Regions from separate parts of the Bacillus sp. JZ34 genome, predicted to be linked through region 1. Evidence: riboswitches for the same ligand, from Rfam matches in the RefSeq annotation. Region 1 holds a riboswitch; the other holds the start of a gene.
The links. A riboswitch is a leader RNA that binds a small molecule or an ion and turns the genes downstream of it on or off. The one in region 1 is predicted to bind glycine.
Positions count from the first base shown of each region.

Region 2: another riboswitch for glycine. It lies ahead of M1D90_RS00355 (amino acid permease); the one in region 1 lies ahead of gcvT (glycine cleavage system aminomethyltransferase GcvT).

Region 1 is NZ_CP096403.1:1,696,339-1,702,380, forward strand. Features, by position in the region: gene M1D90_RS08700 (DEAD/DEAH box helicase) at 1-968, opposite strand, end outside; glycine riboswitch at 1,213-1,317, shown strand; gene gcvT (glycine cleavage system aminomethyltransferase GcvT) at 1,563-2,657, shown strand; gene gcvPA (aminomethyl-transferring glycine dehydrogenase subunit GcvPA) at 2,688-4,034, shown strand; gene gcvPB (aminomethyl-transferring glycine dehydrogenase subunit GcvPB) at 4,027-5,484, shown strand; gene opuAA (glycine/proline betaine ABC transporter ATP-binding protein OpuAA) at 5,844-6,042, shown strand, end outside.
Region 2 is NZ_CP096403.1:60,371-66,412, reverse strand. Features, by position in the region: gene ahpC (alkyl hydroperoxide reductase subunit C) at 1-371, shown strand, start outside; gene ahpF (alkyl hydroperoxide reductase subunit F) at 385-1,914, shown strand; gene M1D90_RS00360 (hypothetical protein) at 1,963-2,085, opposite strand; gene M1D90_RS00355 (amino acid permease) at 2,200-3,564, opposite strand; glycine riboswitch at 3,712-3,791, opposite strand; gene fbp (fructose-1,6-bisphosphatase) at 4,271-6,042, shown strand, end outside.

The DNA.
Region 1 (6,042 bases):
TAGACAGCTTCTCTGCTTGAACAGCATTCGCGCTCCAATGTCATGATTGAGAACATGCTTGATGAATGCTGATGACTTGTCTTCAGCTTTTTAATCTCGTCATACAAAGCCTGTTCTGTAGGAGAAAAGGAAATGGGCACGGTTTCGACATGGCGCTTCGTCCAGGTGATGCCGGTATCATGCCGTCTGTTTCTGATCATGACTTTATTGATAAGGGACTTTAAGCGTTCATGCGCTTCAGCTGAATTGATCTGTTTTGTATAATCTTTGTTGAAGTTGCTTTCATTTCCCAAGTGTCCGGGTTTTAGCAGGGAAACGAGATTAAATATTTCGTCGATCTTGTTTTGGATGGGCGTCGCCGTCAGCATCAGGCAATATTTTTTCTTTAAGCTGCGGACAAACTCGTAATTTTTTGTTTTATTGTTTTTCAGTTTGTGAGCTTCATCAATAATCACCACATCATACTGGATCGACAAAACCGTCTCCCTGTGCGGCGACCGCTTTGCCGTGTCAAGGGAGGAGACGACAACATCGCACTGCTCCCAGACATAGCTTTTTTTCTGTTCCACGGCCGGAATTAAAAACTTTTCCCGCAGTTCCTTCACCCATTGCGAGACGAGCGAGGCGGGGACGAGGATTAAGATTTTCTTGGCCAGCCCGCGAATCATGTATTCTTTTAATATCAGCCCAGCCTCGACCGTTTTGCCGAGGCCCACTTCATCCGCCAAGATGGCTTTTCCGTTCATCTGCTCGACTACCTTCCGGGCGACTTCGAGCTGATGGGGAAGCGGGGTAAAGCCTGGGAGGTGATAAGGGGCCTGCAAGCCTTCAAACGTCGGAATCGCAAGCCTTTTCTGCACTTCACAGGAAAGCTTGTAAAGCTCCCAATTCGCCCATGGTCCGTCTTCATCAAGGTGCTTTTTGAACTGTTCCGGCCACTCGTTGTCGAAATGAATGTCTGGTCTCATCACTAATGCCGCCTTTCTCTTCTGAGATTCAAATGTTCTTTTTTAAAAGAAAATCTTGCGTGAAAAAAACGGATTTTACTAACAAATAAACAAAACACGAACATTCTTATTTTAAAATAATAAATTGTTAATGATTTTTCCTGTTGCCCAATTGTTGTGATGATGGTAGGATATTTGTAGATCATCAGTAAAAAAATCATAAGCTTTATATAGTATGTCCATGAAAAGAAATGAATATGAGCGAATGACAGCAAGGGGAGAGACCGATAGCGGGAAACCTTAAAGCGGCGCCGAAGGAGCAAGCTGGGGAAACAGTGAATCTCTCAGGCAAAAGAACTCTTGCTTGACGCAACTCTGGAGAGAGTTTGTATCATATGATGTTTTAACAAACCACCAAAGGGGACATCTTTGCTTTTGATGCAAAGTAAACTTTCAGGTGCCAGGACAGAGAGCCTCAGAACTGACAAAGGGGCTTCTCTGTCCTTTTTTGTGCCGTCCAAAGCGGCGGAACCATCCAGGTGATGTTGGAATCTTTCTTGTTTTCTGATGATTGGCAAACTTGTTTTTAGTTTGAAAAGCGAAGGGGGAAGCAGAATGCTTAAACGAACGCCTTTATTTGACCTTTATAAGGAATATGGCGGAAAAACGATTGATTTTGGCGGCTGGGAACTGCCTGTTCAATTTTCTTCAATTAAAGAGGAGCATGAAGCCGTCAGGACGAAAGCGGGGCTTTTTGATGTCTCACACATGGGGGAGGTCGAAATCACAGGAACAGACAGCCTTCCGTTTTTGCAAAAACTGTTGACAAACGATGTTTCGATACTGAAAGAAGGCGGTGCCCAGTATACGGCCATGTGCTATGAAAACGGCGGAACGATCGACGATCTCCTCGTCTATAAAAAAGCGGCCAATGTTTACATGCTCGTCATTAACGCAGCCAATATCGACAAAGACGTCGATTGGATGAACAAGCACCAAGAAGGAGACGTTTCGGTTCGAAACGTGTCTGACGCGATTGCGCTGCTTGCCCTTCAAGGACCGAAGGCCGAATCGATTTTAAAACAGGTCGCAGATAGCGATCTTGCCGGGTTAAAGCCGTTTACGTTCAGGGATGATGCGGCGATCGGCAGCGTGCAGGCGCTTGTGTCCAGAACGGGATACACGGGAGAGGACGGCTTTGAGATTTACTGCCGGAGTGAAGATGCAGCCTACATTTGGAAGCTGCTTCTTGAAACGGGCAAGGATTCGGGATTAGTGCCGTGCGGCCTCGGGGCCAGAGATACGCTGAGGTTTGAAGCGAAGCTGCCGCTGTACGGACAGGAGCTCTCAAAAGATATTACACCGATCGAAGGCGGCATCGGATTCGCCGTCAAAACAAACAAAGCCTCGAACTTCTTCGGAAAAGCCGTCCTGGCAAGCCAAAAGGAACATGGAGCGGACAGAAAGCTCGTCGGCCTTGAAATGATCGATAAAGGCATTCCAAGGCACGGCTACGCCGTCTATTATCAAGGCGAACAAGCAGGCGAGGTGACAACCGGCACACAGTCGCCGACCTTAAAGAAAAACGTCGGCCTCGCATTGCTGAAAAAAGAAGCCTGCGCCCTCGACACCGTCGTTGAAGTGGAAATCAGAAATAAGCGCTTGAAAGCCAAAATCGTGAAAACCCCATTTTACAAACGGCAGCCGTAAGTTTGCCATGGCCGTGAAAGGAGACTGAAGATGAAGCACCGTTACCTGCCAGCTACAGATCAGGATAAAAAAGAAATGCTTGAGGCAATTGGAGTCGAGAAGATCGAAGAGCTATTCTCCGATATACCCGAAAGCGTCAAATTTAAAGGGGAATACCAAATTAAAAAGGCAAAGTCCGAGACTGAGCTCACAAAAGAGCTGACGAAACTCGCGGCTAAAAATAAAGATACAGTGATGCACGCCTCTTTTTTGGGAGCGGGCGTATACGATCATTACCAGCCCGTCATCGTGGACCACGTGATTTCGCGGTCGGAATTTTACACGGCTTATACACCGTATCAGCCTGAAATTTCTCAAGGGGAGCTCCAGGCGATCTTTGAATTTCAAACGATGATTTGCGAGCTGACGGGCATGGATATCAGCAACTCGTCGATGTATGACGGGGGAACGGCATTAGCCGAAGCGGCAATGCTTGCTTCAGGACATACAAAAAAGAAAAAAATTGTCGTTTCGGAAACCGTCCATCCCGAATCGCGCGAGGTTTTAGTAACGTATGCGAAAGGACAGTACATCGACGTGGTAGAAGTCCCTGCCAAAAACGGAACAACAGATCTTGCGGCTCTTGATGAAGCCGTCTGCGAAGATACAGCAGCAGTGATCGTCCAATACCCTAACTTTTTCGGGCGAATTGAGCCGCTGAAAGACATTGAACCGATCGCCCATAAAGGGAAAAGCATGTTCATCGTGTCCGCCAATCCGCTGGCTCTCGGGCTTTTAACACCGCCCGGGGCACTGGGAGCTGACATCGTTGTCGGGGATGCCCAGCCGTTCGGAATACCGGCCGCTTTCGGCGGGCCGCACTGTGGATTCTTTGCCGTCACGAAAAAATTGATGAGAAAAGTGCCTGGCCGTCTCGTCGGTCAGACGGAAGATGAAAACGGGAAAAGGGGATTCGTTCTCACCTTGCAGGCGCGGGAGCAGCATATCAGACGGGATAAAGCAACATCAAATATATGCTCCAACCAGGCGCTCAATGCGCTTGCCGCATCAGTCGCCATGACGGCGCTCGGCAAAAAAGGCGTCAAGGAAATCGCATGGCAGAACCTGCAAAAAGCGGCTTACGCAAAAGAAGCAGCTAAACGGGCCGGTCTTGAAGTCGTGTTTGACGGGCCGATGTTCAATGAGTTTGTCGTCAGGCTCAATGAACCTGTCGAAAAAGCGAATGAACGCCTGCTTGAGAAAAATATTATCGGAGGCTACGATCTCGGCGCTTCATATCGGGATTTAAAACAGCACATGCTGATCGCCGTGACAGAGCTCAGGACAAGAGAGGAAATCGATACATTCATGAATGAATTGGGGGATCGCCATGAATAATCAGGATCAATCGCTTATTTTTGAAGTATCAAAAGAAGGGCGGGTCGGCTACAGCCTTCCTGAGCTTGACGTCCCTGAAACAGATGTGACAGACGTCCTTGACGAAGCGTATCTCAGAGACGAACCGGCAGATCTCCCCGAAGTGTCTGAGCTTGATATTATGCGCCATTATACGGCTTTATCAAGGCGCAACCACGGAGTGGATTCGGGCTTTTATCCGCTCGGTTCATGCACGATGAAATACAACCCGAAGATTAACGAAAAAATCGCGAGAATCCCGGGACTTTCTGCGATCCATCCGCTCCAGGATGAACGGACCGTGCAGGGTGCGCTGGAGCTCTTGTACGACTTGAGCGAGCATTTGGAAGAGATCACGGGGATGGATGAGGTCACCCTTCAGCCGGCTGCGGGTGCGCACGGCGAGTGGACCGGGCTGATGATGATCCGCGCGTTCCATGAGGCAAACGGCGATCATAAAAGGACGAAGGTCATTGTACCTGATTCGGCCCACGGTACAAACCCGGCGTCTGCGACTGTTGCCGGATTTGAAACGGTCACCGTCAAATCGAATGACGACGGTCTTGTTGATCTTGAAGATTTAAAGCGTGTCGTAGATGAAGAAACAGCCGCGTTAATGCTGACTAATCCAAATACGCTCGGCCTTTTTGAAGAAAATATTTTAGAAATGGCTGAAATCGTCCATAAAGCCGGAGGAAAGCTGTACTATGACGGAGCGAACCTGAACGCCGTTCTCAGCAAAGCAAGGCCGGGTGACATGGGATTTGACGTCGTCCATTTGAACCTTCACAAAACCTTTACAGGACCGCATGGAGGCGGAGGACCTGGATCAGGCCCTGTCGGCGTCAAGAAGGAATTGATTCCGTATTTGCCGAAGCCGGTGCTGGTGAAAAAAGACGGCCGTTATACCTTTGACCATGACCGTCCGCATTCGATCGGCAGGGTGAAACCTTACTACGGAAACTTCGGCATCAATGTGAGAGCTTATACGTACATTCGTTCAATGGGGCCGGACGGGCTCAAAGAAGTAACGGAAAACGCCGTTTTAAATGCGAATTATATGATGAGAAAGCTTGCTCCATACTACGATCTGCCGTTTGACCGGCACTGTAAGCACGAATTTGTGCTGTCGGGAAGGCGCCAGAAAAAGCTGGGAGTCAGGACGCTTGACATCGCAAAGCGGCTTTTGGACTTCGGCTTCCATCCGCCGACTATCTATTTCCCGCTCAATGTCGAGGAATGCATCATGATTGAACCGACAGAAACAGAGTCTAAAGAAACGCTCGATGCGTTTATCGATACGATGATCCAGATTGTAAAAGAAGCGGAGGAAACGCCTGAAGTCGTTCAGGAAGCACCGCATTCAACCGTTGTGAAACGCATGGATGAAACAAAAGCTGCGCGGAAGCCCGTGCTGCGTTATGAAAAATGATAAGAAGCCGGCGGATCAATTTCGCCGGTTTTTTTTGTGAAAAAAACATCTTTATGTAAACGGTTTATGTACTGAATGATAAGGATTTCTCTCGTATTAAATAGTAAATTCATCTAATTTAAAATTAAAAATAAAAATTACATTGTAAAACGTGATAGTTTCAATGTTTTTATGAAATATAATGGTTTAATTTGCCTTAAAAGAAGAGGATTATGGAGTATTTAAAAGGATTCACAAGGGTAGAGAGTGACAACGATGAATATGAAGGTTTGATACAAAATGACAGTGAATATGCCGTTTGTCTCATATGTTACATAAATGTTACGGTATATTAGATTGCTTCATACGGGAGGAGAAATATGAATTCAGACGAAAAGCCAATCAAGATAAAAGTAGAAAAAGTGTCTAAAGTTTTTGGGAAAAATACAAAGAAAGCAACGCAGCTGCTTGCCGATGGCAAAACCAAAAAAGAAATTCTGAAAGAAACCGGGGCGACCGTCGGGGTGAACCAAGCGGATTTTAGCGTGTATGAAGGTGAGATATTTGTCATCATGGGTC
Region 2 (6,042 bases), 1.6 Mb from region 1:
GTGTCGAAGTATACTCTGTTTCTACAGACACTCACTTCGTACATAAAGGATGGCATGATAGCTCTGAGAAAATCGGCAAAATCACTTACGCGATGATCGGCGACCCGTCTCAAACGATCTCCCGCAACTTTGAAGTGCTGAACGAAGAAGAAGGTCTTGCTGACCGCGGAACATTCATCATCGATCCGGACGGTGTGATCCAAGCTGTTGAAATCAACGCAGGCGGTATCGGCCGTGATGCAAGCACCCTGATCAACAAAGTAAAAGCGGCTCAATACGTCCGCCAAAACCCAGGCGAAGTTTGCCCGGCTAAATGGGAAGAAGGTTCTGAAACACTGACACCAAGCCTTGACCTAGTAGGCAAAATCTAAGGAGTGCATTCAATTGGTACTTGAAGCAAATATCAAAGCACAATTAAACCAATACATGCAGATGATTGAAAATGACATCGTCCTTAAAGTCAGTACAGGCGATGACAGTGTCTCTAAGGATATGCTGGCTCTTGTAGGAGAGCTGGCTTCCATGTCATCAAAAATCACTGTTGAAAAGGCGCAGCTCGACAGAACGCCAAGCTTCAGCGTCAATCGTGCCGGAGAAGAAACAGGCGTCACATTCGCCGGAGTTCCGCTCGGTCACGAATTCACATCTTTGGTGCTGGCACTCTTGCAAGTAAGCGGCCGACCGCCGAAAGTCGATCAAAAAATCATCGATCAAATCAAGAACATCAGCGGCGAATACCGCTTCGAATCTTATATCAGCCTCACATGCCACAACTGCCCGGACGTTGTGCAGGCATTGAACATGATGAGCGTGCTCAACCCGAACATCACGCACACGATGATCGATGGTGCGGCATACAAGTCAGAAGTCGAAAGCAAAAACATTATGGCTGTGCCGACCGTATACTTGAACGGCGAATCCTTTGGAAGCGGCCGAATGACGCTTGAAGAAATTCTTGCGAAAATGGGCAGCGGCACAGATGCATCTGAGCTTTCTGATAAAGATCCGTTCGATGTACTCGTTGTCGGAGGCGGACCTGCCGGTGCAAGCGCAGCAATCTATGCGGCGCGCAAAGGCATCCGCACAGGAATCGTTGCCGAACGCTTCGGCGGCCAAGTCCTTGACACGATGAGCATCGAGAACTTCATCAGCGTGAAGCGCACCGAAGGGCCGAAGCTTGCGGCAAGCCTTGAAGAACACGTGAAGGATTACGAGATCGACGTCATGAACCTGCAACGCGCAAAAGGTCTCGAGAAAAAAGATCTTTTCCATCTTGAACTCGAAAACGGCGCTGTTCTGAAAAGCAAAACCGTCATTCTGTCAACTGGCGCACGCTGGCGCAATATCGGCGTACCTGGCGAACAAGAGTTCAAAAACAAAGGTGTCGCATACTGCCCTCACTGTGACGGACCGTTGTTTGAAGGCAAAGACGTCGCCGTCATCGGCGGCGGGAACTCCGGTATCGAAGCAGCGATTGACCTTGCAGGTATCGTCAACCACGTGACTGTTCTTGAGTTCGCACCGGAGCTGAAAGCAGACGAAGTTCTGCAAAAACGTCTCTACAGTCTCCCTAACGTGACTGTCGTGAAAAACGCCCAAACAAAAGAAATCACGGGTGATGAAAACGTAAACGGCATCACTTACGTTGACCGTGAAACAGGAGAAGAAAAACACGTCGAGCTCCAAGGCGTCTTCGTCCAAATCGGTCTTGTGCCGAACACGGAATGGCTCCCTGAAACCGTCGAACGCAACCGCATCGGCGAAATCGCAGTCGACAAACGCGGCGAAACAACCATCCCTGGCCTATTCGCTGCCGGCGACTGCACAGACGGACCATATAACCAAATCATTATTTCGATGGGATCGGGGGCAAATGCCGCATTAGGGGCGTTTGATTATTTGATCCGGAACTAACACGAAAGGCGCTATGCTGCTTAAACGGCAGTATGGCGCTTTTTTATGTTATAACCCATATAAATAGGACTTCACATCATGGCCGACAAACGCTTTCCATATGATCAAATTGTACGGATAGGACCAAGCGGGATATTGCGATTGTCCATTCATGTATGAATTGTATTCCATGACTCCATTCCTCTCGTTCTCATGTCTACATTAAATATAAACCTATAAAAGGAAACGGTTAATCAAAAATAAAGACGGCATACTGCATGCAGTACACCGTCTTTTTCAAGAGATTTAATTTGACTCATCATGTTCTTTTTGTCCTGTTTTTTTCATCCAAAATAAAATAAACAATACAATAAACCATAGAGGAGTCAGCAGCAAGGCCGGGCGAGTCGCATCCGCATACAGCATAATCATGAGAATGACCGCAAACATCGCCAGGACAACATAATTGATAAACGGCGCGAATGGCGCTTTGAATGTTGATGCTGCGTGTAAGTGCGGACGGGTTTTCCTGTATCTAATATGGCTGACAAGAATCACACCCCACACCCATATGAAACAAATCGCGCTGATGGTTGTCACAATGCCAAAGGCTTGTTCCGGTATCAGTTTGCTTAATAGCGCCCCTGCTGACAGGACAATGGTTGATACCCATAACGCGTGACTCGGCACATGGTTTTTATTCAGCTTCGCAAAATTGGCCGGGCCCTGTTTCGTTTTACTTAAATTGTACAGAATCCGGCTTGTTGAAAACATCCCGCTGTTACAAGCAGACGCGGCTGACGTTAATACAACAAAATTAATGATTCCCGCGGCAAGCGGGATGCCGACTAAGCTGAAGGTTTTCACAAAAGGACTTTCCGCTGCATTCAGTTCCATCCAAGGGTTAATACATAATAAGACGATAAGCGCGCCGACGTAGAAAAATAAAATCCGTAAAGGAATTTTATTAATAGCCGATGGAATATTTTTTTTCGGGTTCGACGTTTCCGCCGCCGATACACCTACTAATTCCACACCAACATATGCAAAGATCACCATTTGGAAAGAAAGCAAAAAGCCTGAAAATCCGTTTGGAAACAAACCGCCATGCGCCCAAAGGTTGGTAACCGAAACCGTTCCTGTATGCGTCTTAAACCCGATCACCAGCAAAATAACACCGATGACAATTAACGCAAGAATCGTGATCACCTTTATTAAAGCGAACCAAAATTCCAATTCTCCAAAAAGCTTGACAGTCAACAGATTGAGCCCTAATAAAATGAGTAAACAGATAAGTGCAGGGACCCACTGTGGAATATCAAACCAATATTTCACATAGACACCGACGGCAATCACATCCGCCATAGCTGTCATAATCCAGCAAAACCAATAGGTCCACCCGGTGACAAACGCCGCACGCGGCCCCAGATACTCCTCGGCAATATCGGTTAACGATTGATAACCCGCTTTAGATAACAGCAATTCTCCCAGCGCCCGCATCACGAAAAAAAGCGCAATACCTACAATGAAATACGCAAAGATGATAGAAGGACCCGCCAATTGAATCGCCTTACCGGAGCCTAAAAACAACCCGGTGCCAATCGTCCCGCCAATAGCGATAAGCTGTACGTGCCGATTGGATAAGTCCCTCTTTAATTCCCGCTGTTCCACATCAAACTCCTCCTTACCTCTCTAGTGAACGACGAGCAGTAAAAAAGCCCATAAAAAAAGAGATTGGATGTCCTCCAATCTCGCGGTCATAAGAATATCAAAATATATTTGTGCCGCTGACAATCATCAGCACGACAAATACATATTCGGTACTCTTCTGTCCTTTTGCCTGAGATTGTGAACCCTTCGGCGCCGCAGAATTCCGCGGTCTCTCCAGAAGCTGCTCCTGCTGTAGTGCGACCCACAGCAATCATAGCTTGCATGTATTGAGTTTTTCGATAGAGATAATTACTATCGGATAACTTTTAATTTTAATAGAGGTTGAGTGATTTGTCAATGGTCCTATTTATAGTTAACGCTAGTATTCTTAAACTCACCTATACTAGCGACAATATTTTCCTCCCATTTCTGAGAACGAGACAATGCTGGGATAGAAAGAAATCAATTCCATGAAAGTGACCAAGCCAAAGCCGGGGTACTCTGAAATGCGGTGTCCGATTAATGTTAAAGAAGCCTTCTCAAGCTTTCTCTCCGCTCATCTCAGCGCCTCTTTCCCTCGTTTTGATTGTCTCAAAAAGGAGTTATGCGGTACTATCATATAAAGGTCAATTATTTAAAAATAATGTCATACTTTTAAAATCACCTTATCATGCAAATGCTCGTACATAGGGGGACAGCTCCTATTCTAAAAAGGGGATGGACGATTTTGGAAACCAAATATTTAGATTTACTCGCACAAAAATACGATTGTGAAGCAAAAGTGGTAACGGAAATCATTAATTTGAAAGCGATACTGAACCTGCCGAAAGGCACCGAGCATTTTGTCAGTGATTTGCACGGGGAATACCAGGCATTCCAGCACGTGCTGCGGAATGGTTCAGGAAGAGTAAAAGAGAAGATACGCGATATTTTCAGCGGTGTCATTTATGATAGAGAAATTGATGAATTAGCAGCATTAGTGTATTATCCGGAAGACAAACTGAAGTTAATAAAACATAATTACGATACGAAAGCATTGTTAAACGATTGGTATAAAGAAACGATTAATCGAATGATTAAGCTCGTATCTTATTGCTCTTCCAAGTATACCCGCTCCAAATTACGCAAAGCACTGCCCTCTCAGTTTGCTTATATTACGGAGGAGCTGCTGTATAAAACAGAAGAGTCTGCCAACAAAGAACAGTATTACTCCAAAATCGTAGATCAGATCATTGCGCTTGGCCAAGCTGATAAGCTGATCACCGGTCTTGCATATAGCACGCAGCGATTGGTTGTCGACCATCTGCATGTTGTCGGCGATATTTACGACCGCGGACCGCAGCCGGATCAGATTATGGAAGAACTGATCAACTATCATTCAGTCGATATTCAGTGGGGAAATCACGATGTCCTTTGGATAGGCGCTTATTCAGGCTCTAAAGTATGCCTGGCAAATATTATCCGCATCTGTGCCCGCTATGACAACTTGGATATTATTGAAGACGTGTACGGCATCAATCTGAGACCGCTCTTGAACCTTGCCGAAAAATATTACGATGATAACCCATCTTTCCGTCCGAAAGCAGACGAAAACAGACCGGAAGATGAGATTAAGCAAATCACAAAAATTCATCAAGCGATTGCGATGATCCAATTCAAGCTTGAAAGCCCGATTATCAAGAGACGGCCGAACTTTAATATGGAAGAGCGGCTGTTATTAGAGAAAATAGATTACGACAAAAACGAAATCACGCTGCACGGAAAAACATATCAGCTGGAAAACACCTGCTTTGCGACAGTGAATCCGGAGCAGCCAGATCAGCTATTAGAAGAAGAAGCAGAAGTCATAGACAAGCTGCTATTCTCTGTCCAGCATTCCGAAAAGCTGGGCCGCCATATGAATTTTATGATGAAAAAAGGCAGCCTTTATTTAAAATATAACGGCAACCTGTTGATTCACGGCTGTATTCCAGTTGATGAAAACGGCAATATGGAAACGATGATGATTGAGGATAAACCGTATGCAGGCCGTGAGCTGCTTGATGTATTTGAACGATTCTTGCGGGAAGCGTTTGCCCACCCGGAAGAAACCGATGATCTGGCGACGGATATGGTCTGGTATTTATGGACAGGCGAGCACTCCTCCCTTTTTGGAAAACGCGCTATGACGACCTTTGAGCGGTATTTCATTAAAGAGAAGGAAACACATAAAGAGAAGAAAAACCCGTATTACTATTTGCGTGAAGACGAGGCAACCTGCCGAAACATCCTGAAAGAATTCGGCCTCAACCCGGATCATGGCCATATCATCAACGGCCATACACCGGTAAAAGAAATCGAAGGAGAAGATCCGATCAAAGCAAACGGAAAAATGATCGTCATCGACGGCGGCTTCTCCAAAGCCTACCAATCGACAACAGGTATCGCCGGCTACACGCTGTTATACAACTCCTACGGCATGCAGCTCGTCGCCCATAAACACTTTAATTCCAAGGCGGA